Regions from separate parts of the Pseudomonas sp. GW821-FHT03C07 genome, predicted to be linked through region 1. Evidence: predicted binding sites of a transcription regulator. Region 1 holds the regulator's gene; each other region holds the start of a gene.

Region 1 (7,100 bases):
CAACACCACCGAAGGCGAGAAAATCGTCTACGACACGGTGAAGCAGATTGCCCAGGCCGGTCGCGCCAACGGTAGCGCGATCACCGCACCGCGCCCACGCATCGACATGGTCATCCAGCCGAAGCAGAAAACCGAACAGCAGAAGGCGCAGTAATGGCAACCCTGAAAGCCCAGCATCTGGCCAAGGCCTACAAAAGTCGCCAGGTGGTGCGTGATGTCAGCCTGTCGATCGACAGCGGGCAGATCGTCGGCTTGCTCGGCCCCAACGGTGCCGGCAAGACCACCTGCTTCTACATGATCGTCGGTCTGGTTCAGGCCGACCAGGGTCGCGTGCTGATCGACGACCAGGACGTCAGCCACCAGCCCATGCACGGCCGCGCGCGCGCCGGGATCGGCTACCTGCCCCAGGAAGCGTCGATTTTCCGCAAACTGTCGGTGGCGGACAACATCATGGCAATCCTCGAGACCCGCAAGGACATCGACAAGAACGCTCGCCGCAAGGAGCTGGAAAGCCTGCTGCAGGAATTCCACATCAGCCACATCCGCGATAACCTCGGTATGAGCCTGTCTGGTGGCGAACGGCGTCGCGTGGAAATTGCCCGCGCCCTGGCCACCGCGCCGAAATTCATCCTGCTCGACGAACCCTTCGCCGGGGTTGACCCGATTTCCGTAGGCGATATCAAACAGATCATCTATCACCTCAAGGCCAAGGGCATCGGTGTATTGATCACCGACCACAACGTCCGCGAGACCTTGGACATCTGCGAAACCGCCTATATCGTCAATGATGGACAGCTGATTGCCGAAGGCGATTCGGCCACCATCCTGGCCAACGAACTGGTCAAGGAAGTCTACCTGGGCCACGAATTCCGCCTGTAAACATCGAGGCAAAGGATCAAGCGCCAGAGCGCGCCCCGTTCAATAAAAACCACACAATTTTTATTGTTACAACGCTCTAGGCAAAGGCTCGGGTTTCAGGCATATAATTTGCTTATGTTTGGCGCCCCGGCGCCCTGTAGAGTGGATGGCGCATGCGCGCCGGCGAATAAGGTGTTAAGCCCCTGCCATGAAACCATCGCTAGTCCTGAGAATGGGCCAGCAGCTGACGATGACACCGCAGCTGCAACAGGCCATCCGCCTGCTCCAATTGTCGACCCTGGACCTTCAGCAGGAAATCCAGGAGGCCCTGGAGTCCAATCCGATGCTCGAACGCCAGGAAGAAGGCGACGACTTCGACAATACCGACCCGCTGGCCGACAACGCCGAGCACAAACCCAACACCGAGGTCGAAGAACCGTCCTACCAGCAGGAAACCGCGCCGACGGTGGACAATCTCGAGGAAGGCGACTGGAACGAGCGCATTCCCAACGAGCTGCCCGTCGACACCGCCTGGGAAGATGTCTACCAGACCAGCGCCAGCAGCCTGCCAAGCAACGATGACGACGAGTGGGACTTCACCACCCGCACCTCGGTCGGCGAGAGCCTGCAGAGCCACCTGCTCTGGCAACTGAACCTGGCACCGATGTCCGACACCGACCGGCTGATCGCCGTAACCCTGATCGACTGCATCAACAATCAGGGCTACCTGGACGAGACCCTCGAGGAAATCCTCGACGCCTTCGACCCGGAGCTGGATATCGAGCTGGACGAGATCGAAGCGGTGCTGCATCGCATCCAGCAATTCGAACCGGCCGGCATCGGCGCGCGCAACCTCGGCGAATGCCTGTTGCTGCAACTGCGCCAGCTGTCGGCCCGCACGCCTTGGCTGGCCGAAGCCCAGCGCCTGGTCAGCGACTACATCGATCTGCTCGGCAGCCGCGACTACAGCCAGTTGATGCGGCGCATGAAGCTCAAGGAAGACGAACTGCGCCAGGTCATCGAACTGGTCCAGAGCCTCAACCCGCGCCCGGGCTCGCAAATCGAGTCCAGCGAAGCCGAATACGTGGTGCCGGACGTGATCGTGCGCAAGGACAACGAGCGCTGGCTGGTGGAACTGAACCAGGAATCGGTACCCCGCCTGCGGGTCAACCCGCAGTACGCCGGTTTTGTCCGGCGTGCCGACACCAGCGCCGACAACACCTTCATGCGCAACCAGTTGCAGGAAGCTCGCTGGTTCATCAAGAGCCTGCAGAGCCGCAACGAAACCCTGATGAAGGTCGCCACCCAGATCGTCGAGCACCAGCGCGGCTTCCTGGAGTACGGTGACGAGGCGATGAAACCGTTGGTCCTGCATGACATCGCCGAAGCGGTGGGCATGCACGAATCGACGATTTCCCGGGTGACCACGCAAAAATTCATGCATACCCCCCGCGGTATCTATGAACTGAAATACTTTTTCTCCAGCCACGTCAGCACCTCCGAAGGCGGCGAATGCTCGTCCACGGCGATCCGCGCGATCATCAAGAAACTGGTTGCAGCGGAAAATCAGAAAAAGCCGTTGAGTGACAGCAAGATCGCTGGTTTACTGGAGGCACAAGGCATTCAGGTGGCCCGTCGTACCGTCGCCAAATACCGTGAGTCCCTGGGGATCGCCCCCTCCAGCGAGCGGAAGCGACTGATGTAGTGGACGGGGCCGCGTTACAGCGTCTGGGCTGCTTTCTGAAAGTCGCCGATCGGTGACTTTCAGGGCGTAGCACTGTGGCAGGCAATCGCCTGCCGCGTTATGCACTGGCAACGAAGGAGAAGCTGTATGCAAGTCAATATCAGTGGACACCAACTGGAAGTGACCGAACCCCTGCGTGCTTACATCGGCGAGAAACTCGACCGACTGGAGCGTCATTTCGACAAGATCACCAACGTACAGGTGACCATGGCCGTCGAAAAACTGAAGCAGAAAATCGAAGCCACCTTGCATATCCACGGCGGTGAAGTGGTCGCCAACGCCGAGCATGACGACATGTATGCGGCGATCGACCTGCTTACCGACAAGTTGGACCGACAACTGAAAAAGCATAAGGAAAAGAACCTGCACCTGCTCCAAGGTACAGGTCGCTGATACCCATCCATGATCCGACTTGAAAGCATCCTGACCCCCGGCCGTTCCTTGGTGAACGTGCCGGGCGGCAGTAAAAAGAAAGCCCTCGAGCAAATTGCCAACCTGATCAGCCAGGAAGTTCCTTATCTGGCGATGCAGGATGTCTTCGACAGCCTGATCGCGCGGGAAAAACTCGGCTCGACCGGTTTCGGCAATGGCATTGCCATCCCGCACTGCCGCCTGAAGGGTTGCGTGGCACCCATCAGCGCCCTGATGCATCTGGACGCCCCCATCGATTTCGATGCCATCGACGGCGCGCCGGTTGACCTGCTGTTCGTCCTGCTGGTCCCGGAAGCCGCCACCGATGCCCACCTGGAGCTGCTACGGCAGATTGCCAGCATGCTCGACCGCAAGGACGTGCGTGACAAGCTGCGCGGTGCAACCTCCAACCAGGCCCTGTATCAGGTGGTCCTGGACGAGCAGAGTGGTCACTGACCATGCGCTTGATCATCGTCAGTGGTCGTTCCGGCTCGGGTAAAAGTACCGCCCTCGATGTCCTCGAGGACAGCGGCTACTACTGCATTGACAACCTACCGGCCGGCCTGTTGCCGGAACTGGCCGAGCGCGCGCTGATCCATACCGAGCTGGCGCAACCGCTGGTGGCCGTTTCCATCGACGCGCGCAACCTGCCCAGCCACCTGTCGCGCTTCCCGGAACTGCTCGATGAAGTGCGCAGCCGGCACATCCAGTGCGATGTGCTGTACCTGGACGCCGACGAAGAAACCCTGCTCAAGCGTTTTTCCGAAACCCGTCGCCGCCACCCGCTGAGCAATGCCAATCGTTCCCTGGCCGAGGCCATTCGCGACGAAAGCAACCTGTTGGGGCCGATCTCGGACCTGGCCGACCTCAAGGTCAATACCACCCACCTGAACCTCTACCAACTGCGCGACACCATCAAGCTGCGCCTGCTGAACCAGCCGGAACCAGGCACCGCCTTCCTGGTCGAATCGTTCGGCTTCAAGCGCGGAATGCCGGTGGATGCCGACCTGGTGTTCGACGTACGTTGCCTGCCCAACCCCTACTGGAAACCGGAATTGCGCGAGCAGTCCGGGCTCGACCAACCGGTGGCCGAATACCTGGCCGCACAAGCCGACGTCGAGGAAATGTACCAAGATATTTCCAGTTATTTGCTCAAATGGTTGCCGCGTTTTGCCGCCAGCAACCGGGCTTATGTCACTATTGCCATCGGCTGCACGGGCGGGCATCACCGCTCCGTCTACCTCACCGAACGCTTGGGCAAGGCCCTGCAACAATCCCTGAAGAACGTCCAGGTCCGCCACCGCGACCTTAGCTGAAAGGACCACCACCGCGATGCCCGCTCTGGAAATTGAAATCATCAACAAACTGGGTCTGCATGCCCGCGCTTCGGCGAAGTTCGTCGGCGTGGCCGGCCAGTTCCCCTGCCAGATCCGCGCCGGGCGTACACCGGAAAGCATGGTCGACGGCAAGAGCATCATGGCCATGATGATGCTCGCGGCCGGCAAAGGCACCAAGATCCACCTGAAGACCGAAGGCGAGCAGGAAGACGATGCGATGGCCGCGCTGGTCAAGCTGATCAACAACTATTTCGACGAAGGCGAATAACGCCGGCCTGCCCCGTACTCTGTAGGAGCGAGCTTGCTCGCGATGGTAGCCCTGACACCAAGGGGCACCAGGTTCCCCGCATTATCGTTGACGTCCATCGCGAGCAAGCTCGCGCCTACACCCTTCGCCAACAGGCGTTTCAGTCAGGCCATTGCGGGCGTGTAAAACGCCACAAAAAAGGCGCGCCATCCAACGGATGGCGCGCCTTTTTAATCAGTGCAATCAGCTACCGGCGACGGTCATCCGCTCGATCAATACCGAACCGGTACGGATATGGCTGCGCAGTTCCAGATCGCTGCCCACCGCGACGATCTGCTTGAACATATCGCGCATATTGCCGGCAATGGTCACTTCCTGAACCGGGAACTGGATTTCGCCATTCTCGACCCAGAAGCCCGCCGCACCGCGCGAATAATCCCCGGTGACCATGTTCAGGCCATGGCCCATCAACTCGGTCACCAGCAGGCCGCGGCCCATGCGCCGGATCAGCGCGTCCTGGTCCTCGACCCCATGGGTGACGAACAGGTTGTGCACGCCACCGGCGTTGGCCGTGCTCGGCAGGCCCAGCTTGCGGCCCGAGTAGGTACCCAGCACGTAGGAGACCAGGGTGCCATTTTCGACGAACGGCTTGGCATAGGTCGCCAGGCCGTCGCCGTCAAAGGCCGAGCTGCCCATGCCCTGCATCAGGTGCGGACGCTCGTCGAGGGTCAACCATTCCGGGAACAGGCGCTGGCCCATTGCCCCTTCGAGGAATGACGACTTGCGGTACAGGTTGCCGCCGGAGATTGCCGAAAGGAAATTGCCGAACAAACCACCGGCCAATTCCGCCGAGAACAGCACCGGCACTTCGCAGGTCGGCACCGGGCGCGCACCCAGGCGGCTGGCCGCCCGCTGCGCGGCCTTGCGGCCAATGCCCGCGGCATCCGCGAGCAATTCACCCTGGCGATTGACGTCATACCAGTAATCGCGCTGCATCTGGCCATCGCCTTCGGCGATCATCACGCAGCTGAGGCTGTGCCGGGTCGAGGCCGAGCCGCCGATAAAGCCGTGGCTGTTGCCATACACACGGCAACCCTGGGACGTACTCAGGGTGGTGCCGTCGGCATTCTTGATCCGGCTGTCGGCGTCGAACGCCGCCGCTTCACAGATCAAGGCGCGCTCGATGGCCTGCTCGGGTGTGATGTCCCAGGCATGGAACAGGTCGAAGTCCTTCAGCTCCTTGGCCATCAGGGCGGCATCAGCCAGGCCCGAGTGCTGGTCTTCCGAGGTGTGCTGGGCGATGGCCAGGGCCGCCGCCACGGTTTCGCGAATCGCCTCGGGACCGCTGGCCGAGGTGCTGGCCGACCCCTTGCGCTGCCCCACATACAAGGTGATGCCGAAGCCCTGGTCGCGGTTGAACTCGACGGTTTCAACTTCCCGCTGGCGCACCGAAGTCGACAACCCCTGTTCCAGGGACACTGCCACTTCACAGGCACTGGCGCCCTGGCGTTTGGCTTCGGCGAGAATCTGCTCGACCTGCTCCTGCAGGACCGGCAACGCCTGCGGGCCGACGCTTTGTGCTGAACTCATGGCTTTCTCCACTCAAATTCTGCTTTCGGTCAAGGTCTTCGAGCGACCGGGCCGGACAAGCGGCCCCCGACTGGTTATCATGGCGACGTTTCTTTGCGGACTGCCACCATGGTTGATTCTTACGACGACTCCCTCGATGGGGAGAAAAGCAAAACCCAGGTCAAACGCGAGCTGCATGCTCTGGTTGATCTCGGCGAGCGCCTGACAACACTCAAGCCCGACTTGGTGGCAAAACTGCCACTGACCGACGGCTTGCGCCGTGCCCTGGCCGAAGCGCCGAAGCACACCGCGAATATCGCGCGTAAACGGCATATCCAGTTCATCGGCAGGCTGATGCGCGACCAGGACACTGACGCCATCCTGATGTTGCTCGACCAACTCGATGCCTCCACCCGGCAATACAACGAACGCTTCCACAATCTCGAACGCTGGCGCGATCGCCTGATCGCCGGCTCCGACGATGTCCTGGAAAAGTTCGTCGTCGAATACCCGGACGCTGATCGCCAGCAACTGCGTTCCCTGATCCGCCAGGCTCAACACGAGCTTGCGCAGAACAAAGCGCCGGCCGCCAGCCGTAAAATCTTCAAATACATCCGTGAGCTGGACGATACTCAACGCGGTCTGCGTTGATCTTCGCCCCGGGTGAGTCGCCTTGGCGCTCACCCGACGCTCCACCTCTTCCTACGACCCCGTGCCACCCACGGTGATAGCATCGATCTTCAAGGTCGGCTGACCGACACCCACCGGCACCGACTGCCCATCCTTGCCGCAGGTCCCCACGCCGCTGTCCAGCGCCAGGTCGTTGCCGACCATCGACACCCGACTCATGGCTTCCGGGCCGTTGCCGATCAGGGTCGCGCCCTTGACCGGTGCGGTGATCTTGCCGTCTTCGATCAGGTAGGCCTCGCTGGTG
Region 2 (7,100 bases), on a different contig from region 1:
CCGAGGTGGCGTCCGAGGTGGACGAGTCGGACCCGGAGCCGGCGTACAAGTCGAGCAACTGAAACGTTGGGCATAAAAAAACGGGCCACCTGATGAGGATGGCCCGTTTTTTTATGGTGATTGCTGGATCAGAAATCGTCGTCTTTATCGAAGCGCCGCGCTTCACGCTGCAGCTGATAGACGAAACGCTCGACCTGGCGTTGGACCAGGCCGCTCATGTTGTGGAAGCGCACGCCGGCGAAGGTGGTGTTGATCCTTTCTTCGAAGTGCAGGTGGCGCAGCTCCACGGGGGCGGTCATGGGCCCGAAGGGCAGGGCGGCAATGAAGCGTTCGTAGACCTGGCCCAGTTGCAGGCGCTCGGAGATATCGCCTTCGAAGCGCAGTTTGCAGCCGGTGGCGGAAATGTCCAGCAGCTTGCCAGTCAACGGCGCCTTGAGCTTCTCGCCGCCCAGTTCGACATTGACCAGCGCGGCCAACTTCAAGGCGGCGCGGAAGGCATTGCGACGTTGGTGATAGACCACTTCATTGGGCATCGAGCCACGGTAGCAACCGTTGGTCTCGTCGATGGTCATGGGTTGCGGCTGTTCCCAGGCGATTCGCACACCTTCATGGAAGCCTTCGACGCGAAAGGGCTCACCGGCGGACAGGAAACGTTCGCCGTCGCGCGGCATCATTTCGTCCAGGGCCAGGGTGCCGGTTTCACGGTCAACATCGATCACAAAACTCTGGAAGCGCTGGCTGCGCTCATGAAAAGTGATGATCAGCGGGTCGTGACTTTCCTGCAGCATCCGCAGGTTGGCGGAAATTTCCAGAGGCGTGCTAAGCACCTTGGGTGGCTGCGGAGCATCTTCCGCGCTTGAGGCATTGGACACGGTTCATCAATCTCCAGACAAAATACGACTGCACGCAAAGGCTAGCATTTTGCCAGCATGTTGCGCGCCTTGATAGAGCACGCGCAAGGCCCGGTTCAAGCCTGACTGAGCGGACGCGGTTTCATGGACATCGCCGTTGAGCCGCGCGCGTCATAGAGGGCGGGGGTTTCGCCGCCGGTCAGGATCTTCAACTGGTTTGCGGTTGTCGCTTGCTGAACCTGGATATTACGGCCGTTGAGCTCGTTTGCGGTTTGGCAATCGGCCAGCAATTGGGTCAGTACATCGCTCTGACTCAGCAACTGCTCGCCAATGCTGGACTGCGCGGCGAGTTGTTCCAGTCCGGTACGGTTACTGGGCAAATTGAGGTCAGCCAGTAGCTGGCTGCGCTTGCGGCCGTGTTGTTCCAGCAGAACGATCAACGCTTGCTTGCGGGCCAGAATCTCCTCCAGCTCGAACATGTTGCGGCCATGGAGCGCCAGGGATTCGGCGCGCAGCAACTCAAGCAGGTCTTGAGCGGGGGCAAAATCGTCGGTGATCAGTTGCAGCAGAGTGTTGTCGTGCATGGCTGGCCTTGGTTTTTAAGCGTCCAAAAGCCTGACGCAGGCCGAAGCCTAGCGCTGGGCTTCGAAGTTGAGCAGTTTGCTGGCTACGCGGTTGCTGTCGACTTTGTAGCTGCCATCGGCAACCGCCTGTTTCAACTCGGCCACACGGGCACTGTTGACAACAGGTTGGTCGCGCAGCTTGTCAGTGACTTGTTGCAACTGCTGAGCCTCATTGCTGAGGTGTACCGATTCCCCGCTTTGGCTGACCGAGGCGGCCGGAGTGCTCACGGCTGCGGATTTGCCGGAGCCGTCGGCTTCCTTGCTGGCGCTGGTGCGCGTACTGCCTGTCAGTGACGGGGCGTTATTCAAACGACTGAAATCGATGACCATGATGGAAAAAACCTCTGGGTATTTGGACGCTTGCCTTGTTTTCGGCCATACCCGGGAAAACTTTAGGCTCATATGAGCATGAGTCTGCGTGTGTCGGCGGTGTCCCTGCCTGGGACACAGTTTAGGAAAAGCTGCCGCTTAACGCCAGTTCTCTACAGCGCGACTTCCACCTGTCCCGGCGCGGTTACCCGTGCCTTGATCACCCGTTGGGAGTTCAGGTTCTTGATGCGGATCTGTTCGTTCAGGCCGCCGTTGGACAGGGCTTCGCCCGGCATCTTGACCACCAGGCCGCCGCTTGTCGCACTGATGACCACCTGGTCGCCCTTGCGGACCACTTCGGCCTGTTCCAGATGAACCAGGGTGACGACCTGATCCATGACCATTGGTCGGACAAGTTTCTGCCCGATGGCCTCCTCCGTGGTCGTCAGGAAGCCCTGGTTGATCAGGCTGATGTCGCGTTCGCGCAGGGCGACATCGCCGGGCTCGATGATTCCGGCGCGTTTCAGCGGGCGCGTGCTGACCACCACATTGCGGAACAGCTTGACCTGGGCCGGTACGAACACGGTCCAGGGCGAGTTACCTTCGCAGCGGATCTTGACCGTGACCCGACCAATGGGGATGGCAGGGCTTTCCAGGCTGGCTGTCAATTCCTTGTCGCAAGCGGCCAGGCGTAGGCGCGGATCGAGCTGGTTGACCTGGATTTCGTAGCGTCCTTCGGTTTGACTGGTCGCCAGATAGTCTTCTACGGTGAACTCAAGAAAGCCTTGGGTCACGCCGATAAGCTGATCAGGCAGGGTCGCTGAGTCGGCAAAGGCAGGGCCGCCGGGGTTCAGACTGCATAAAACCGCCAAGACCCAGAGCAATCTGCGGTACTGTGATGTCAGGCGTCGAAAAAATGTCGTTTGTGCTTTCATAACAGTATAAAAAGCAAGGCTCGTGCCGTTTAGTGCTGAATAAGCGTCGGATCATGAAGCTTGTGTGAGAGGTGGCTGGCATGGCGGGTGTGATGGATTCGGTGAACCAGCGTACGCAACTGGTCGGGCAGAATCGCCTTGAACTGTTGTTGTTTCGTCTGGACGGTCAGCAGTTGTACGGGATCAACGTGTTCAAGGTGCGGGAGGTGCTGCAGTGCCCCAAGCTGACCCTGATGCCCAAATCCAGCCCGGTGGTCTGTGGCGTGGCGAATATCCGCGGGGCAACCATTCCCATCCTGGATCTGGCGATGGCCACCGGGTCGGGCGCTCTCAAGGATCAAAGTAATCCGTTTGTGATCATTACCGAGTACAACACCAAGACCCAGGGTTTCCTGGTGAAGTCGGTGGAGCGCATTGTCAACATGAACTGGGAGGAGATCCATCCGCCGCCCAAGGGCACCGGACGCGATCACTACCTGACCGCCGTGACCCGGATCGACAACCAGTTGGTGGAAATCATCGACGTCGAGAAAATCCTTGCCGAAGTTTCGCCGACCTCCGAGTCCATCTCTCATGGGGTGGTCGATGTCGAGACCCAGGCCAAGGCGATTTCCATGCGGGTGCTGACGGTGGATGACTCGTCGGTGGCGCGCAAGCAGGTCACGCGTTGCTTGCAGACCGTGGGCGTGGAAGTGGTGGCGTTGAACGACGGCCGGCAGGCGCTGGACTACCTGCGTAAGCTGGTCGAGGAGGGCAAGAAGCCGGAAGAGGAATTTCTGATGATGATTTCCGACATCGAAATGCCTGAAATGGATGGCTACACTCTGACGGCCGAGATCCGCAACGACCCACGCATGCAAAAACTTCATATCATCCTGCATACTTCCTTGTCAGGGGTCTTTAATCAGGCAATGGTCAAGAAGGTCGGTGCCGATGATTTCCTGGCCAAGTTCCGACCCGATGACCTGGCAGCACGGGTAGTCGGTCGGATCAAGGCAGCAGAATAAGCGATCAGGGACCTCCGTTCCTGACGGTACGAACGATTGTAGAGGCGGCATCATTTGTCTACGGGTAATTTGGATTTTGAACAGTTCCGGGTCTTCCTGGAAAAGGCCTGTGGCATTCTGCTCGGTGAAAACAAGCAGTATCTGGTTTCCAGCCGTCTCAATAAATTGATGGAACAGCAGGGGCTCAAATCCCTTGGCGAATTGGTCCAGCGGATCCAGACCCAGCCCCGCAGCGGTTTGCGCGAGCAGGTGGTGGATGCCATGACCACCAATGAGACCTTGTGGTTTCGCGACACCTACCCCTTCGAGGTCCTGAAGAACAAGGTGTTGCCGGAAATGATCAAGGCCAGCCCCGGCCAGCGTCTGCGGATCTGGTCGGCGGCCTGTTCGTCGGGGCAGGAACCCTATTCGATCTCGATGTCGATCGACGAGTTCGAGCGGACCAACATGGGGCAGTTGAAGGGGGGCACGCAGATTGTCGCCACCGACCTGTCCGGGCTGATGCTCACCAACTGCAAGAGCGGCGAGTACGACAGCCTGGCCATCGGCCGCGGCCTGTCGCCCGAGCGTCTGCAACGCTTCTTCGACCCCAAGGGGCCGGGACGCTGGGCGATCAAGGCGCCGATTCGCAGCCGGGTGGAATTTCGCTCGTTCAACCTGTTGGACAGCTATGCGAGCCTGGGCAAGTTCGACATCGTGTTTTGCCGCAACGTGTTGATCTACTTCTCCGCCGAGGTGAAGAAAGACATTCTGCTGCGTATCCACGGTACCTTGAAACCGGGAGGCTACCTGTACCTCGGCGCCTCGGAAGCCTTGAATGGGCTGCCGGATCATTACCAGATGGTGCAATGCAGCCCGGGAATCATCTACCAGGCCAAGTAGGCGCCAAGTCCTGCACGAAACGGGAACCCCGACGGGTTCCCGTTTTTTTTGCGACGCTTTTGCCGCTTTACCGGCACTCGGCGGAAATGCCTTGCCGCTTTTCTGGCATTGCCGCCCGCCACCTGCCCGCAAGCCCTTGATTTACCAGCATTGAAAAACTGGCATGGGCCTTGCTTTGTCACTTGCAATGAAAAGCCTGTTTCACAAAACCAGGTCAACCCGCTAAAGGTTTCCCGACATGAGCATCAACTTCGATAAAGCGCTGGGTATCCATGAGCAAGCCTTGGGCTTCCGCGCCCAGCGCGCCGAAGTTCTGGCGAACAACATCGCCAACGCCGATACCCCGAACTACAAGGCTCGGGACATGGACTTCTCCTCGGTGCTCGCTGAGCAGAGCGACAAGGCCAAGAACGGCAGTTTCGCGCTGAACACCACCAACACACGCCATATCGAAGCCGAAGGTCTGAGCAACGGCGATGCCACGCTGCAGTACCGCACGCCGATGCAGCCGTCGCTCGACCAGAACACCGTGGATGCGCAGATCGAACAATCGAACTATGCGAAGAACTCGGTCGATTTCCAGGCCAGCTTCACCTTGCTGAACGCACGATTCAAAGGGCTGGTTTCAGCCCTGCGTGGAGAATAAGTCATGTCCCTAGCCAGCGTTTTCAACATTGCCGGTACCGGCATGAGTGCCCAGACCACTCGCCTGAACACCGTCGCCAGTAACATCGCCAACGCCGACACCGTCTCGTCGAGCATGGACCAGACCTATCGCGCCCGGCACCCGGTGTTCGCCACCATGTTCCAGAACGGCCAGGGTCAGACTGACAACTCGCTGTTCCAGAACCAGGACGGGGCGGGTGCCGGCGTCCAGGTCATGGGCGTGGTCGAGGACCCCAGCAACCTGGAGGCCCGTTATGAGCCGAACCATCCGGCGGCTGACGCCAACGGCTATGTCTATTACCCGAACGTCAACGTGGTTCAGGAAATGGCCGACATGATTTCCGCCAGCCGTTCGTTCCAGACCAATGCGGACATTATGACTACCGCCAAAACCATGATGCAGAAGGTCCTGACCCTCGGTCAGTGATAAGGGACGATTCCTATGACGGTTTCCAGCACTTCGTCGAGTGGTAATTCGACACTTGATACGATCATTGCCAACTCCCAGAAGGCGAGCACCGGCAGTACTGATGCGCTGGGCAATGCCATCAGCAGCGCCGCCGGCGGCCAGACCCTGGGCAAGGACGCGTTCCTGCAATTGCTGGTGACTCAGCTGAAGAACCAGGACCCGCTCAACCCCCAGGACAACAGTGCCTTCGTCGCGCAGTTGGCCCAGTTCAGCAGCCTGGAAGGTATCCAGACGCTCAACACCAGCGTGAACAATATCGCCAGCTCCTTCACGTCGTCCCAGGCGCTGCAGGCCTCGTCGATGGTTGGGCGTTCGGTCATCGTGCCGACCTCCCAGGCCGTGGTCGATACCAGCAAGACCTTCAGCGGTACGGCAGTGGTTCCGAGTTCCGTCAGCGATGTGACCCTGAAAATCAGCGACTCCAGCGGCACCGTGGTCCGGACCATCGACATGGGCTCCCAGGCCGCTGGCAACGCCGCGTTCACCTGGGACGGCAAGAACGATGCCGGTACCCTGCTGACCAGCGGCACCTACACCTTCAATGCCACCGCGCCGATCAGTGGCACGGCCACGGCGCTCACGACCAACCTGCCAGCGACGGTCAGCAGCGTGACCCTGGGTCAGAACGGCGGCGAAATGATGCTCAACCTGGCGGGCCTGGGCAGTATTGCTCTGTCCAAAGTCCAGACCATTGGCCTGTAAGAGCCGACCAACACGAAGTAAGGAGTGAACCATGTCTTTCAATATCGGTTTGAGCGGTCTCTCTGCGGCCAGCAAGCAACTTGACGTCACCGGCAACAACATTGCCAACGTCAACACCACCGGCTTCAAGTCGTCCCGTGCGGAATTCGCCGACGTGTACTCGGCGACCAAGCTGGGCACCGGCGCCAAGAGCATCGGTAATGGTGTGAACCTGGCCAACGTCTCGCAGAACTTCGGCAACGGCGGCATGGACAGCACCGGCAACGTGCTGGACATGGGCGTGCAAGGCAACGGCTTCTTCGTCCTGAGCAGCAACGGTTCGCTGAGCTACACCCGTGCCGGTACCTTCAAGACCGACAAGGACGGCTACGTCACCAACACCGATGGCACCGCGAAACTGCAAGGCTATGCCGCCGATGCCAACGGCAACATCATTCCGGGTGTACTGACCAACCTGCGGATCGACACCTCGAACCTGTCGCCGCAGACCACTACCAAGATCGGCTCGACGCTTAACCTCGACTCCACGTCGGCGGTGATTGCCGCACCGTTCGATGCGACCAATACCGCGACCTACACCAAGCCGTTCAGCACCACCATCTATGACACCCAGGGCAATTCCCACTCCCTGGACCAGTATGCGGTCAAGACCGGTT
Region 3 (7,100 bases), on a different contig from region 1:
TTGTCGGCCCGTTCGATAAAGGTGCCCAGGCGAATGAAACGAAAGGCATCGTTACGCATGATGGTGCCGTAGGACGCCCCACGGAACAGATGGGAACGTTCCTTGATCCACTCGCAGAAACGGCTCATGCCATAGCGCCCCAAGCCCTGGTCGGCAATGCCGCGAATTTCCAGCCAGGTGGCGTTGATGTTTTCCCACATGTCTGCGGTAATCCGCCCACGCACCGCATGGGCACTGGCCCGCGCCGCCCGCAGGCAACTGAAGATACTCGCCGGGTTGGCCGCGTCCAGGGCGAAAAAATGCAGCAGCCGGTCAGCGTGCAGCTCGCCATGGCGTTCCAGGTAATCGTCCAGGGTGCCGGTGATCAACAACGGCATGGCCATTTCATGCAGACCGTCGCCACGACCATCCTGCGGCATCAACGACAACGAATAACTCACGTCGAGCATCCGCGCGAGGTTTTCCACGCGCTCCAGATAACGCGACATCCAATACAAATCCGAGGCAGTTCTACTTAGCATGTCAGGCTTCCTTAATCCTCGACCACCCAGGTGTCCTTGGTGCCGCCGCCCTGGGACGAGTTCACCACCAGGGAGCCTTCGCGCAGTGCGACACGGGTCAACCCGCCCGGCACCACGCGGGTCTCACGACCGGAGAGGACAAATGGACGCAGATCGATATGGCGCGGGGCAATGCCGCTCTCGACAAAGGTCGGGCAGGTCGACAGGGACAACGTCGGCTGGGCGATATAAGCGTGGGGCTTGGCCTTGAGCCGAGCGCGGAAATTCTCGATTTCCGCGGCGCTCGCCGCCGGCCCCACGAGCATGCCGTAGCCGCCCGAGCCCTGGGTTTCCTTGACCACCAATTCCGGTAGGTGCGCCAGCACGTGGGAGAGCTCCTCGGGCTTGCGACATTGCCAGGTGGGTACGTTCTGCAGAATCGGCTCTTCGTCCAGGTAAAAACGGATCATGTCGGTAACGAATGGGTACACCGACTTGTCGTCCGCCACCCCGGTGCCGATGGCATTGGCCAATACCACATTGCCGGACCGGTAGGACGACAACAGGCCAGGCACGCCGAGCATCGAGTCGGGGTTGAAGGCCAGCGGATCGAGGAACGCATCGTCGAGGCGGCGGTAGATCACATCCACCTGTTTCGGGCCGTCGGTGGTACGCATGAAGACCTTGTCGTCACGCACGAACAGGTCGGCGCCCTCCACCAGCTCCACACCCATTTCCCGAGCCAGGAACGCGTGCTCGAAGAACGCACTGTTGAAGCGCCCGGGCGTCAGTACCACCACGCTCGGGTTGTCCAGCGGACTGGAGCTTTTCAGGGTGTCGAGCAGCAGGTTGGGGTAATGGTCAATGGGCGCGATGCGCTGGGCAGCGAACAGTTCGGGGAACAGGCGCATCATCATCTTGCGGTCTTCGAGCATGTAGCTCACGCCGCTGGGGGTACGCAGGTTGTCTTCCAGGACGTAGTAGGTGCCGTCGCCATCACGGACCAGGTCGACCCCGGAAATATGCGAGTAGATATCACGGTGCAGGTTCAGGCCCTGCATCGCCAATTGGTACTGCTCGTTGGCCAGGACCTGTTCGGCGGGAATGATCCCGGCCTTGATGATGCGTTGTTCGTGGTAGAGGTCGGCGAGAAACATGTTCAGCGCCTTGACCCGTTGGATACAACCGCGCTCCACGACGCGCCATTCACTGGCGGGAATACTGCGGGGAATGGTATCGAACGGAATCAGGCGTTCGGTGCCTTGTTCGTCTCCATAGAGGGTGAAAGTAATCCCGGCGCGATGAAACAGCAGATCGGCCTCACGTCGCCGTTGTGCCAATAACTCCTCGGGAGTATCGGCCAGCCAACGAGCAAACTCCCGGTAATGCGGGCGGACCTGGCCGCCGGCATCGTACATCTCGTCAAAATAGGTGCGGATCATGCCGTGCTCCTTGTCACCCGGTCACAAGGGCCTTCGCAAGGCCCGTGCCATCGGCATAAACGCTTTAATATCAACACGTTGGATAATCATCCAACCTGCGCCGCACCATCACTGTGCAGTAAACGCCCCAATACAAACAGCAGCGCCTCATTGCGAAGCAGGCTTTGCCTATCCACCAGCATAGCCAGAGTTTACCCACCTGCCCGGGCGGCCCTTTTTTGTGCGCAACAAACAAAAACGGCCGACCCTTGGGTCAGCCGCTGCTGGTGGAAGGAAGTCTCTCAATTAAGCGCCCGTACCGGGTGCTTGACGCCCCAACCTTCGATGGTGCCGCCCAGAGGCTCGACCACCGCCCCGAAGTTCTGTTCGAAGTCACCGATACCGCCATAGGTGGCGTACATCACCTTGCTCAACTCCAGGTACCAGGCACCGTCGTCACGAACACTGACCTGGGCATTCAAGGATTCACCGCGAAACTTGCCTGCCGCCCTGCGCGCCCGCTCCTCGTCCGGGAAAACGGCATAGAACTCGATGGGATGGATGCGTGCGAAATCAAAACCGCCTTCTTTCATGCGGCGCAGCACGTTGCTGCTGATGTCTTCTTGATAGGCTGTGCTCATGAAACGTCCTCCTCAGCAAGCGTTGGATAGACTTTCCGTACTCCCGAACCAGGCACCGAACGGCGCTGGCGATACGACAACCGGGAAACAAGCATGTAGCTGACAAGACCAGACCTATAGCGAATCATTCGCTGATCTCCCTTGCAGAGTAGCGCGATGACATCACCTCTGCCAGAGGGAGTGCAGAGGAAAAAGCGCGGTCAGGGTAAAGGCGTGATACTGAGGATCTGGATGCTGTTCTGATCCTTCAGGCTTTTGACCGTCGGGTCCGGGGTACGGCCTTCCAGATCATTGAGGTCAAGCGCGGCGGGAACCGGCAACAGCTTGGCGCGAATCAAGCGCGCCGCCTGCTCCAGGTCCGGTTGGCTGGCACATTCGAAGTGCTCCGTGTCCTGCACGCCATGATCGTCGACGAAGGTAACTGCCCACTTGCTCATCGGTGCCTCCTCGGTAAAGCCCATCAAGGGGCTTACAGTATCTGGACTGTAGAGCATGGAAGATCGTTCAACCGGATGTGAAAGGCATGGGCCCTGGAGAACGCCCAATAACCTGATGTGGGAGCGGTGCTTGCCCGCGAAGCTTTTGGCGACCTCAAGGGCCTCTTCGCGGATAAATCCGGCTCCCACAATGTCCGACAAGCCGAGTTGATCAGCCCCTCACTTCTCGGCGCGTTCCTTCAGGGCCTTGAGGGTATTGAACGGTGCATCGACCACGAACTTGTTGGCCAGCCACGAAGGCACGCTGCCGCCCGGCTCGGTGTGCACCTGGTAAGTCACTTCGGTCAGGCCACCGTCCTTGGGCACCAGCTTCCAGAAGCCCTCCACCTGGGCGACACGGACATAACCTTTCTCTTCCGGCAGGTAGGTCGGCACTTCCTTGAGCGTGCGAGTCAGGCTGCCATCAGCGCCCTTGGTGGTGGTGATCTGCAAGATGGAATCGCGATCAGTGACCGGGAACGGCGCCTTGAACTGGGTGTAGGTCCAGCTCAGATCACCGTCTTTTTTCAGCAGCTTCTGCGACTTGCACTCGTGAATCCAGGCACAGGCCCCGACCACGTCTTCCTGCAGCGCCTGGATCTTCGCCACGGGCGCCTTGATCAGGGTCACGCCACGGTAGGCCTTGTACTGGGAGTTGGCCACTTCACTCAGGGAGACCTTGATACCGTCCTGATCCTTGGCCGTTTCCCAGTTCTGCGCATACGCGGTACCGCTCAACAGGACAGTCAAACCACAAACCACAGCCATTCGATGCAGCGAACTCATTGTTTTATTCCTTATTGTCGAAGTTCCGTTCATTGAACACACCTCACGCCGCTGTCATTTGCTCCCACCAGCCGATCAGGCGGATCGCCTCTTCCCGGCTGCTGCCGCAGACCTCGGGATCGGCCTGGAAAGCCCCACACACAGAGGGCCGTTCAGGTTTGCCAAACAAGCCGCACAGACCTTCGACCGAGAGTTGCACGCAACGTTCTCCCGCCGGCTTACCGTTAGGCATGCCAGGAATCGGCGTACTGATGGAAGGGGCAATGCAACAAGCGCCACAGCCCTCACGGCACTTCATGACGACACGCTCCTGGCAGGGAAAAAGGTGTGTGGAGGACAGAGTACCCGCTAAAACGGCTGTTTAAAATTGGTCGCACAATTGTTTTTCACGGATAAGGCCCATGACCGGGCAGTCACCGACGAAGCGTCGTGCCGGGTGGGCCGTTTTACTGTTTGAATTCAAAATCCAGGGCCGCGCCGTCGACTTCCTTGCGCCCCTCGTTACGCAACTGTAGATCCATCTCATTCTTGAGCAAGCGCCCATTGAGCTGGAAAGGTGTCTGTTCAGGGGTTTTTTCGAATAGTTGTGGCAACAGCGGCCGACTTTTCGACAAGGGTACCGTGCCTGGCGGCTCAAGGCGCTTGACCATGTCCTGGGGCAGGCTCAGATCCAGCTGGGGCGGTGGCAGCGTGGTGTTCAGCGCGTCACTGGCCGGCACGGCTTTGGCGGCAATCGGTGCACGCCGCTTGGCCTTGCCCGGCGCAACCTTCTGGGTAGTTGCCCGTTTACTCGGTGGGTGTTTTTTCTTCACCAGCTTGACGCTGCTGGCCGGGCTCCCGAGCGGCTTTTTCGCCGTCGTCGCGGTCGCGGGTACGCTTGTGTCCTGGGCCTGCGCCGTCACAACAACTCCCGCGCCCAAGCCTGCCAGCACGAAAATCAACAGCAAACGAATGGAAAGAGTCACTTTCATAGGCTCTACGGCACGGACGACAGGGGGGGGCATATGCTCGCCTGTTGAGCGTCTCCTGACAAGCGGGCGATCATCCAGGACCGCCCAGGCTTGTTCCCGGCCCGTCACAAAAGCCCGGCCGCCGTTTCCTGGCACAGCTGGCTGGCCAGCATGCCGAGGGTCATCAACGCCCGTTCGGCCTCGCGATTCCAGGGGATTCCGCAGTTGAGCCGGATACAGTGGTTGAACTGCTCAGTGTTACTGAAGATCAACCCCGGGGCGATGCTGATGCCCTGCTGCAGTGCCCGCACGTGCAACTCCTGGGTGTTGACCCGCCCCGGCAGGCTGACCCACAGGATGAAACCGCCGGTAGGCCGGGTCATCTGCGTCCCCTCCGGGAAGAACTGCTGCACCGCCAGTTGGAAGGCACTCAGGTTCTTGCGGTACTCCTGGCGGATAAAACGCAGGTGCCGATCATAGCCGCCGTTTTCCAGATAGGCCGCCACCGCCATCTGCGTCACGCTGCACGCCGAGTGGGTACTGAAGGTCTGCAAGCGCTGGATTTCCTGCTGGAACTTGCCGGCGATCATCCAACCGATGCGCACGCCGGGCGACAGGGTCTTGGAAAAGCTCGAGCAGTAAATTACCCGGTCCAGGCGGTCATAGGCCTTGAGGGCCTTGGTCCGACCGACTTCGAACATCAGCTCGCCGTAGATGTCGTCTTCGACGATCTGGATATCGAAGTCCGAAGCCAGACGCAGCAACTGCTTCTGCCGTTCTTCCGGCATGGTCCCGCCCAGCGGATTGCTCAGCCGGGTGGTCAATACCAGGGCCTTGATCGACCATTGGTTGGCCGCCAGTTGCAGGGCCTCCAGGCTCATGCCGGTGGACGGGTCGCTGGGGATCTCGATGACTTTCAGGCCCAGCAGGTCGGCCAGTTGCAGCAGGCCGTAATAGGTCGGCGATTCGGCGGCGATCAGGTCGCCCGGCCGGGTCAGCACCCGCAACGACATTTGCAGGGCATCCACGCAACCGTGGGTGATCACCACTTCCGAGGGGTCGATCACCACCCCGGCATCGCGCATGCGAATCGCCACCTGGCGGCGCAACGGTTCGAAACCGGGACTGAACATGTAGCTGAAGGCCCGCGGGCTGTGAAAGCGCGTGACCTTGGCCAATTGCTGGTGCAACGCGCGCACCGGCAGGTAATCCACCGACGGCACCGCCGCGCCGAAGGGAAACACACCTTCACGGCGGGACTCGACCAGCACCTGTTGGATGATGCTGCTGCGGGTGACCAGCCCCGGCCGTTCGACCCGGGCGATGTCCGGGGTGGGCGCGGTCAGGGCCGGGGTCTGGTGCACGTAGTAGCCCGATTGCGGACGCGCGCGGATTAGCCCCTGGTCTTCCAGGTTGGCATAGGCCTGCAGCACCGTGGCGTGGCTGACATTGAGCTGCGAGCTCATCTTGCGCACCGACGGCACGCGCTCACCCGGCTGATAGACACCCCGCCGGATATCCTCGGCGAGCTGCTGAGCAATACGTTGGTAGAGCAATAGGTTGGTCATGAAGCGGCACTCGGTTTCAACGGCATTTTTATTCTTGGACGCAACAATACCGGAACAGTTTAAAAGTGTACTGGCACAGTTTCTACAATAGTCGACAATACAGTGACAAGAGAAGTAAAACTGTACGGGCACCCACCATCGCGCAAACACCGCATCCTCTTGTAGGCGCTGGCTCGCCGGCGATGAGGCCCTTGAGCCTTGCGGTGCCTACCTGGACGCCATCGCCGGCAAGCCGGACTCCTACAGGGTTGCACGGTGTTTTCGAGGATATAGCAGGCACAAAAAACCCGGCGCCTTGAGAGGGCCGGGTCTTCGTTGTAAACCGATAGCCGTCAGCGTGCCGTGCCCAGCCGGCCCTTCTCGTCGGAAAAAACGATCTCGACCCGACGGTTCTGCGCTCGCCCGCGCTCGCTGGCATTCACGTCCACCGGGTACTGGTCGCCATAACCCATGACCTCGATGCGCTTCTCATCGATACCCAGGTCCACCAGCATATCGGCCACCGACTGCGCGCGGTCACGGGACAGCTGCAGATTGTTGTCCGGATCGCCGGTGTTGTCGGTATACCCTTCGATACGCACCACGCGCCGCGGGTTGAGCTGGAGAAACTGCACCAACTTGAGCACCGTGCGATTGGCCGAATTCTTCAATTCCGCCTCACCGGTGTCGAACAACACATCGCCGAGGGTCATCACCAGGCCGCGATCTTTCTGGTTACTGGTCAGGCTGGCGATCTGCTCTTCTACCCACTTGCCCTG
Region 4 (7,100 bases), on a different contig from region 1:
GGCGGCCTTGGCAAATGCCAAACCCAAGCCACGACTGGCCCCTGTTACGAAAACAACAGATCCTGCGATATTCATTGGTTAGCCCTGGTTAGTCTGAAAAGGCCAGCGTTGTCATTCTGGCGATATGCTTTAGGTGTCTTGGCGCTTGGGCATGTAAGGGGCTATTTCACTGGCGTCCTTAGTGGTTGGGTCAAGGCGCGTGTTGACGGTGGAGCCTCCGATGTAACGCTCAGAAATTTTCCAGCCTGTTGCGGTTCGACGGAGACGGTCCATCATCGGTGAGTACAGCCATATTGCCGGGAGATCGTCAGTGCTTTTTATCGCTTGCCCGGCACCAAGGACGGCAGCCGACTCAGGGGTTGCGTAGCGCACCAGCAAGTTCTGATAGCGAACGACTACGCCTTCCTCATCCGTATCAACAATGTGGTTTGTGGCGTGGCGACTCACGCCTGGAATCAGGTACGGGTAATCGTGAGCAAAAAAGTGTCGGATTTGCTCGTGCCCGTTAATGGTGCCGTGGAAATGGTAAGCAACGGCATCAGGTAGGAATGCATCAACCATCGCTTCTACGTCCCACGTCTCGAACCACCAGTTCACTCGGTTTACAAAATCGATAGCGCTGATTCGATCGGCGGGATCGACATCGACCCCGTTCTGGATTTTCGGAAAAGCTTTCATCGCCAGCCCTCGGTTGATTTTATATGTGTAATTACACATATAAGTGCAAAAAATTAGCGACCCTCGACGTCAAGCTTCAAAGACTCCCGTATCGACGCCGCACGATCACGGCCGATCTGAGCTTCGTACTCTTTCTGTGCCGCCTCCCAAAGAGGTTCGCATTCACTGATCTTGGACAAACCACTTGCCGAGAGCGACAGACTGAGTGCGGATCTAGGGCCTTCAGCCCGACTATCAACAAGGCCCTCCGTTTGCAGGGGTTTGAGTGCCCTGACCAAGGTGGTTCTCTCCATCACCATGGCTTCAGCAAGCTCGGCGATGGAAATGCCAGGTCGCTCGTGCACTTTCGCCAAAATAGAAAACTGCGAAATAGAAATATTGGCGCCCGCCAGATTGCGGTCGTACAGGCGTGTCATATGCCGAGCACTGCGCCTGACAGCAAGGCAATAGCAGAGGTCGGTACCAGATAATTGAGTCATGACCTAATTTATGTGTGCAATTACACATATGTCAAGTGATATATGAATGGGCCTGTCAAATCGGGTGAGCAGCGCAGAGGTTATCGCCAACAGCCATGCCGGTTGGGTGGATTTGCGGCTCACAGCGCCGGTGCTCCTCCGGCGCCTCAACCTGGGCAAAGCGATGGCGATTGTGCAATGGCCCACGCTTCGCACCTGAGCTAAATCACGCCGGCAATAAACCCAGCGCCTGATAGGTGGCTACAGCGCTGTCGAATACTGAAATATCCCCGCGTCCACGAGCCACAAGCTGAGCGCCTTCGACCGCAGCATAAATCGCCAGTGCATGTTCTCTTCGCTTTTCTGCTGAGATGTGAGGTTTGCTCACCTGGAGCACCTCCGTCAGCCAGTCAACATTTGCGCGGGTAAAACCATCCACTTCAATCCGAACCTCTTGAGGGAGGTCGTCGAACTCTGCCGCCATAATGCCGCAGAGGCACATGCGGTTGTCGTTGATTAATGCCATGCGAAAAATATCTGTGTAACCCTTCATCCAGACACTTACATCGTCAGATGCGTCCCGCAAACCTTGCAGGTAAGAAACGCCGTCTTCGGTATAGCGGCGTGCTAGCGCTGCACCCAGATCCCCTTTGCTGGGAAAGTGGTAGTGAATGCTGGCGCTTTTAATGCCCACATCCTTGGCGAGTTCGCGAAAGCTCAGGCCGTTGTAACCCCATCGCTGCACCATCTTTCTGGCCGTTGCCATGATGGTTTCACGGGTGTCAGGCGTCGCCATGAAAAATCACCTCTCTATCGGCAGATAGTCTTTGACGGATTCGAAAAGCTCTGCGCACTATATGTCTATCAGTAGGTAGGTGCCATGGGGCACGTATGAAAATTTTCGATATCCCAGGTTTTCCTAACCCGCTACGTATTCGAATCGTCTTGGCCAAAAAAGGGCTGGGCTCTCAAGTGGAGTTTGTCAAAATCGACCTGCCGGCCGCGGAGCATAAGCAGCCTGCGTTTTTGGCCATCAATCCACTGGGTACCGTTCCTGTTCTGCACTGCCAATGACTTCGGTTGACGTTGTCAGGCAGTGGAGACGGTCGTTCGAGCCCTAGGCTTTTCGTCGTCTGAGCAAGGCTGGGTGGCTGTTGGCTCGCCCAGCCCACGCACTCTGACTCTCTCAGTGAGCGTCGGATGGCAATCCACCGCTCCCGCACAAAGCAGGAGCAGGCAATGAAACGTCACTCCACCGGCGGATTCAGCTTCGCCTCCAACTCCGCCACTTTCGCCTCCAGGCTCTCCAGCCGCGCACGGGTCCGCGCCAACACCACCATCTGGCTATCGAACTCCTCCCGGCTGACCAGGTCCAGCTTGCTGAAGCCGCTCTGCAACAACACCTTGAACTGATTTTCGAATTCCTGGCGGGGCAGGGGTGTTTCGCCGCTGAACAAACGGGAGGCGTGGCCGCTCAGGGCATCGAGGAAAGCTTTGGGCGCAAGCATGGCTAAGGTTCCGGAAACAGATTACCGGCCAGTGTACCACGCAGTGTCTATAGTGATTTCCATGGGGGCGGGTGCACGGTTTTCGCGCATCGCGCTAGCGTCCTGCGCACCGTTGTTGTGCGTATGGCTCTGGTGCAACGTGTTTTTTCACCCTTCACGGCGGCCAAGGGACTGAAAACATTGGTTTTTACGGAGCTGGCAAGCTTTCTGCTTAGTTGCCAGTGACCCATGCACTGATGCAGTCGCTGTGACGAATGCAGTGCGGCAGACGAAGCTGGGAAGTTTCGCCAGCAGCGGTTAGCTGGCGTCGAGCGGTAGATGTGGACCGACGATGCGTTACAAAGCCAGGCACTGCGCTTAGACTTGAGTCGGGTTTGTTTTCCTGGGGCAAGTCCACCAATTCGGGAGAGAGTTTCATGAAGCTAGTCACTGCCATCATCAAGCCGTTCAAGTTGGACGACGTGCGCGAGTCGCTGTCCGAGATCGGCGTGCAGGGCATTACCGTTACTGAGGTCAAAGGCTTCGGTCGGCAGAAGGGTCACACCGAGCTGTATCGCGGCGCGGAATACGTGGTCGACTTCCTGCCCAAGGTGAAGATTGATGTCGCCATTGACGACAAGGATCTTGACCGGGTTATCGAGGCGATAACCAAGGCGGCCAACACCGGCAAGATCGGTGACGGCAAGATCTTTGTGGTCAATCTGGAACAGGCTATTCGCATCCGTACCGGCGAAACCGATACCGACGCAATCTAAGCCGCCAAACCCCAACGCCCCAGGAGAAAACAATATGACTCTGCGTAAATTCGCAGGGCTAGGAGCCCTGTTGTCCCTCGTAATGCCAGCCTTGGCCATGGCGGCGGACCCGGTACCAGCTCCAGTCCTCAATTCCGGCGATACCAGCTGGATGCTGACCTCGACAGCCCTCGTGCTGTTCATGACGATCCCAGGCCTCGCGCTGTTCTACGGCGGCATGGTGCGCTCGAAAAACATTCTTTCCGTGATGATGCAGTGCTTCGCCATTACCGGCCTGATCACCATTCTGTGGTTCATTTATGGCTACAGCATGGCGTTCGACACCACCGGGATGGAAGCCAACGTCGTCAACTACAACTCCTTCGTCGGTAGCCTGGCCAAGGCCTTCCTCGCCGGTATCACGCCAGCCAGCATCACCGGGCCGACGGCGCTGTTCCCCGAGGCGGTGTACGTCACCTACCAGATGACCTTCGCCATCATCACTCCGGCGCTGGTCGTCGGTGCCTTCGCCGAACGCATGAAGTTCTCCGCGATGCTGGTGTTCATGGGCGTGTGGTTCACCCTGGTCTATGCGCCGATTGCGCACATGGTCTGGAGCGGTCCGGGTTCCCTGCTGGGCGACTGGGGCGTGCTCGACTTCGCCGGCGGCACCGTGGTCCACATCAACGCCGGTGTCGCCGGTCTCGTGGCCTGCCTGGTGCTGGGCAAGCGCAAAGGCTTCCCGACCACCCCGATGGCGCCACACAACCTTGGTTACACCCTGATGGGCGCGGCCATGCTGTGGGTCGGCTGGTTCGGCTTCAACGCCGGTTCCGCCTCCGCGGCCAACGGCACCGCCGGTATGGCGATGCTGGTCACCCAGATCGCTACCGCCGCCGCTGCGCTGGGCTGGATGTTCGCCGAGTGGCTGACCCACGGTAAGCCAAGTGCCCTGGGCATCGCTTCGGGTGTGGTTGCCGGTCTGGTTGCCATTACTCCGGCTGCTGGCACCGTGGGCCCAATGGGCTCGCTGATCATCGGCCTGGCGGCGGGTGTGGTGTGCTTCTTCTGCGCCACTACGCTGAAACGCAAACTGGGCTACGACGACTCCCTGGACGCCTTCGGTGTGCACGGTATCGGCGGTATCCTCGGCGCGATCCTGACCGGTGTGTTCGCCGCACCGTCCATGGGCGGCTTCAACACCGCTACCACCGATGTCGCCGCACAAGTCTGGATTCAGTGCAAAGGTGTCGGCTTCACTGTCATCTACACCGCGATCGTGACCTTCATCATCCTCAAGGTGCTGGACGCCGTGATGGGGCTGCGCGTGACCGACGACGAAGAGTCGGTGGGCCTGGACCTGGCGCAACACAACGAGCGTGGCTACAACGTGTAAAGGCTGCAAAAAAAATTGCCCGGCTTGCCGGGCATTTTTTTGTCTGGAATTTGTCATTGGAAAACGGACTGAAAGGATTTATCCAAAGGCATTACGGCCAAAACCCCAGGGCGTTTTTGTAAGGGCCGATTGCTTACAGCAAAGCAAGAGTATTAGGCGCTTTGCTTTTTTCCACAGCGCGCTAGAATGCGCGCCGAAGGGCGGAGAACTGTATGTGGCAACAGACCCTGATTACCTTGCGGGCCAGGCCCCGGGGTTTTCATTTGGTGACCCAGGAGTTGCTCGACGGTTTGCCTGGGCTCCAGGCATGCCAGGTCGGTCTGTTGCATTTGTGGCTGCAGCATACCTCGGCCTCGTTGACCATCAACGAGAATGCCGATCCGGCGGTCCGTCGCGACTTCGAACGTTTTTTCAACCGGCTGGTACCCCAGGTCAAGGCCGATTATGAACACAACGACGAAGGCGCGGACGACCTGCCGGCGCACTTCAAGGCCAGTTTGCTTGGCTGTCAGCTGACTTTGCCGGTGACGGCGGGACGGTTGGCCCTGGGCAGCTGGCAAGGTGTCTATCTGGGCGAGCACCGGGATCATGGCGGTGCTCGTAAAGTCCTTGCCACCCTTTACGGTGACGGGGCATAAGCCGCTGGTATGCAGCGGATGTTGAATTTTTTCCGGCGGCCTTCGACAGTCGGCGTAGCTGGGCTATAACTAATCTGCTTTTCGCAAGTCATGAGGTAGAACATGAGCGACGATGATCTGGAAAACGACGACCTCGAGGTCGGTGAAGACGACGAAGCCGAAGAAGGCTTGGAAGCGGCGGCTGAAGACGTAGACGTTGCCGATGACGACGGTGGTGACGCGCCGGTACCGACTGCCAAGGGCAAGGCCAAGGCAGCGGTGTCGGTTGACGAACTGCCGAGCGTTGAAGCCAAGAACAAGGAACGCGATGCCCTGGCCAAGGCCATGGAAGAGTTCCTCGCGCGTGGCGGCAAGGTGCAGGAAGTCGAGGCCAATGTGGTGGCCGATCCGCCCAAGAAGCCGGACAACAAATACGGCAGTCGGCCTATCTGAGTCTCAGCGCCGGGTTTCTGCTTGGTTGAAACAGCCCGCCGTCGCTGCGGGCTTTTTCATGGGCGGACAGTGGTGTTTGGCACCGGCTGCGCCGGTGAGCGCGAGCAAGCTTGCTCCTACAGGGGCACGCGTTCAGTCGGCGGTGTTCCAACTGGCCAGCAGCGCTGGCAACTCGGTCAGGCTGCGAACCTGCGCATCCGGCTGCCGCTGCGCCTCCCAAGCCTTGCCCGTCGGGTTGTACCAGATCGCCCGCAGGCCGGCCTGCTGGGCACCGGCTATGTCGTCCCCAGGGTGGTCGCCAATATGCACCGCCGCGCTGGCCGGGACATTGCCGCCACGCACCAGGGCTTCATGGAACAGCCGTGCGTCCGGCTTGGCAATGCCGATGTCTTCGGCGCACAGCGCAAAGCGGAAATAGTCGGCGAGCCCGAGGCGGCGCACGTCCGCGTTGCCATTGGTGACCACGCCCAGGGCAAAGGAGCGGCCCAGGGCCTGCAGGGTTGGCTCGACCTCCGGGAACACCTCGATCTGGTGCCGGGCGTGGATAAATACCTCGAAGCTCTCATCCGCCAGCAGTGAAGCCTGTGCGTGCGAGTAACCGGCCTCTTCCAGGGCATGGAACAGCACCCGCCGACGCAAGGCGCTGATGCGGTGCTTGAGCGTCGGCTCCTGGAGCAACACCCGTTCGCGAATCGCCCACAGATGCTCCACCGGCACGCCGCCCAGGTTTGGTGCATGTTCGGCCAGCCATTCACGCAAAACGTTCTCCGCGCTGTGGATCACCGGTGCGGTATCCCACAGGGTATCGTCGAGGTCGAAGGTGATCAGCTGAATCGTCATTGCTCACTGTCCTTGCTGCGTTTGGCCCGGGGATGGGCGCTGTCATAGACGGTTGCCAGGTGCTGGAAGTCCAGGTGGGTGTAGATCTGCGTGGTCTTGATGTCCGCGTGGCCGAGCAGTTCCTGCACGGCGCGCAGGTCCTGGGACGACTCCAGCAGGTGGCTGGCGAAGGAGTGCCGGAGCATGTGCGGGTGCAGGTTCTGCCCCAGTTCGCGCTCGCCGGCGGCCTTGACCCGCAACTGAATGGCCCGGGGCCCGAGGCGACGGCCTTGCTGGCTGACAAACACGGCGTCGTCGGGCGGATTGCTCAGGGCGCGCAACGGCAGCCAGTTCTGCAACGCCTCCCGGGCTTTGCGACCGATCGGCAGGACGCGGGTCTTGCTGCCTTTGCCGTGGACCTGCACCAGGCCGTCAGC

Evidence for each region. Region 1 encodes sigma-54, which starts transcription at its own class of promoters, with help from an activator protein. Its sites were predicted from a motif close to ANTGGCATNNANNTTGCTNT; they were not measured.
Region 2: flgB (flagellar basal body rod protein FlgB) is a predicted target of sigma-54. The motif match lies at 4,765-4,784, and genes of this name have one in related genera.
Region 3: AC07VG_RS15540 (circularly permuted type 2 ATP-grasp protein) is a predicted target of sigma-54. The motif match lies at 1,975-1,994, and genes of this name have one in related genera.
Region 4: glnK (P-II family nitrogen regulator) is a predicted target of sigma-54. The motif match lies at 2,839-2,858, and genes of this name have one in related genera.

Annotation. Positions count from the first base shown of each region.
Region 1 is NZ_JBWKUQ010000012.1:51,509-58,608, forward strand. Features, by position in the region: gene lptA (lipopolysaccharide transport periplasmic protein LptA) at 1-154, shown strand, start outside; gene lptB (LPS export ABC transporter ATP-binding protein) at 154-879, shown strand; gene AC07VG_RS21795 (RNA polymerase factor sigma-54) at 1,067-2,563, shown strand; gene hpf (ribosome hibernation-promoting factor, HPF/YfiA family) at 2,690-2,995, shown strand; gene ptsN (PTS IIA-like nitrogen regulatory protein PtsN) at 3,005-3,469, shown strand; gene rapZ (RNase adapter RapZ) at 3,472-4,329, shown strand; gene AC07VG_RS21815 (HPr family phosphocarrier protein) at 4,346-4,618, shown strand; gene pmbA (metalloprotease PmbA) at 4,841-6,187, opposite strand; gene yjgA (ribosome biogenesis factor YjgA) at 6,296-6,817, shown strand; gene tldD (metalloprotease TldD) at 6,869-7,100, opposite strand, start outside.
Region 2 is NZ_JBWKUQ010000032.1:12,879-19,978, forward strand. Features, by position in the region: gene AC07VG_RS32420 (MFS transporter) at 1-62, shown strand, start outside; gene AC07VG_RS32425 (flagellar brake protein) at 129-872, opposite strand; gene AC07VG_RS32430 (flagella synthesis protein FlgN) at 968-1,435, opposite strand; gene flgM (flagellar biosynthesis anti-sigma factor FlgM) at 1,484-1,804, opposite strand; gene flgA (flagellar basal body P-ring formation chaperone FlgA) at 1,957-2,718, opposite strand; gene AC07VG_RS32445 (chemotaxis protein CheV) at 2,799-3,725, shown strand; gene cheR (protein-glutamate O-methyltransferase CheR) at 3,780-4,607, shown strand; gene flgB (flagellar basal body rod protein FlgB) at 4,846-5,253, shown strand; gene flgC (flagellar basal body rod protein FlgC) at 5,257-5,700, shown strand; gene flgD (flagellar hook assembly protein FlgD) at 5,716-6,444, shown strand; gene flgE (flagellar hook protein FlgE) at 6,476-7,100, shown strand, end outside.
Region 3 is NZ_JBWKUQ010000007.1:42,475-49,574, reverse strand. Features, by position in the region: gene AC07VG_RS15545 (alpha-E domain-containing protein) at 1-521, opposite strand, end outside; gene AC07VG_RS15540 (circularly permuted type 2 ATP-grasp protein) at 533-1,942, opposite strand; gene AC07VG_RS15535 (ribonuclease E inhibitor RraB) at 2,224-2,562, opposite strand; gene AC07VG_RS15530 (hypothetical protein) at 2,763-2,999, opposite strand; gene AC07VG_RS15525 (START domain-containing protein) at 3,219-3,824, opposite strand; gene AC07VG_RS15520 (YkgJ family cysteine cluster protein) at 3,868-4,122, opposite strand; gene AC07VG_RS15515 (hypothetical protein) at 4,271-4,795, opposite strand; gene AC07VG_RS15510 (aminotransferase-like domain-containing protein) at 4,900-6,342, opposite strand; gene AC07VG_RS15505 (OmpA family protein) at 6,675-7,100, opposite strand, start outside.
Region 4 is NZ_JBWKUQ010000008.1:257,399-264,498, forward strand. Features, by position in the region: gene AC07VG_RS18025 (SDR family oxidoreductase) at 1-75, opposite strand, end outside; gene AC07VG_RS18030 (nuclear transport factor 2 family protein) at 130-678, opposite strand; gene AC07VG_RS18035 (MarR family winged helix-turn-helix transcriptional regulator) at 732-1,094, opposite strand; gene AC07VG_RS18040 (TetR/AcrR family transcriptional regulator) at 1,363-1,932, opposite strand; gene AC07VG_RS18045 (glutathione S-transferase N-terminal domain-containing protein) at 2,028-2,210, shown strand; gene AC07VG_RS18050 (accessory factor UbiK family protein) at 2,384-2,644, opposite strand; gene glnK (P-II family nitrogen regulator) at 3,061-3,399, shown strand; gene AC07VG_RS18060 (ammonium transporter) at 3,434-4,774, shown strand; gene AC07VG_RS18065 (secondary thiamine-phosphate synthase enzyme YjbQ) at 4,987-5,412, shown strand; gene sutA (dormancy-specific transcriptional regulator SutA) at 5,515-5,844, shown strand; gene AC07VG_RS18075 (HAD family hydrolase) at 5,977-6,684, opposite strand; gene xerC (tyrosine recombinase XerC) at 6,681-7,100, opposite strand, start outside.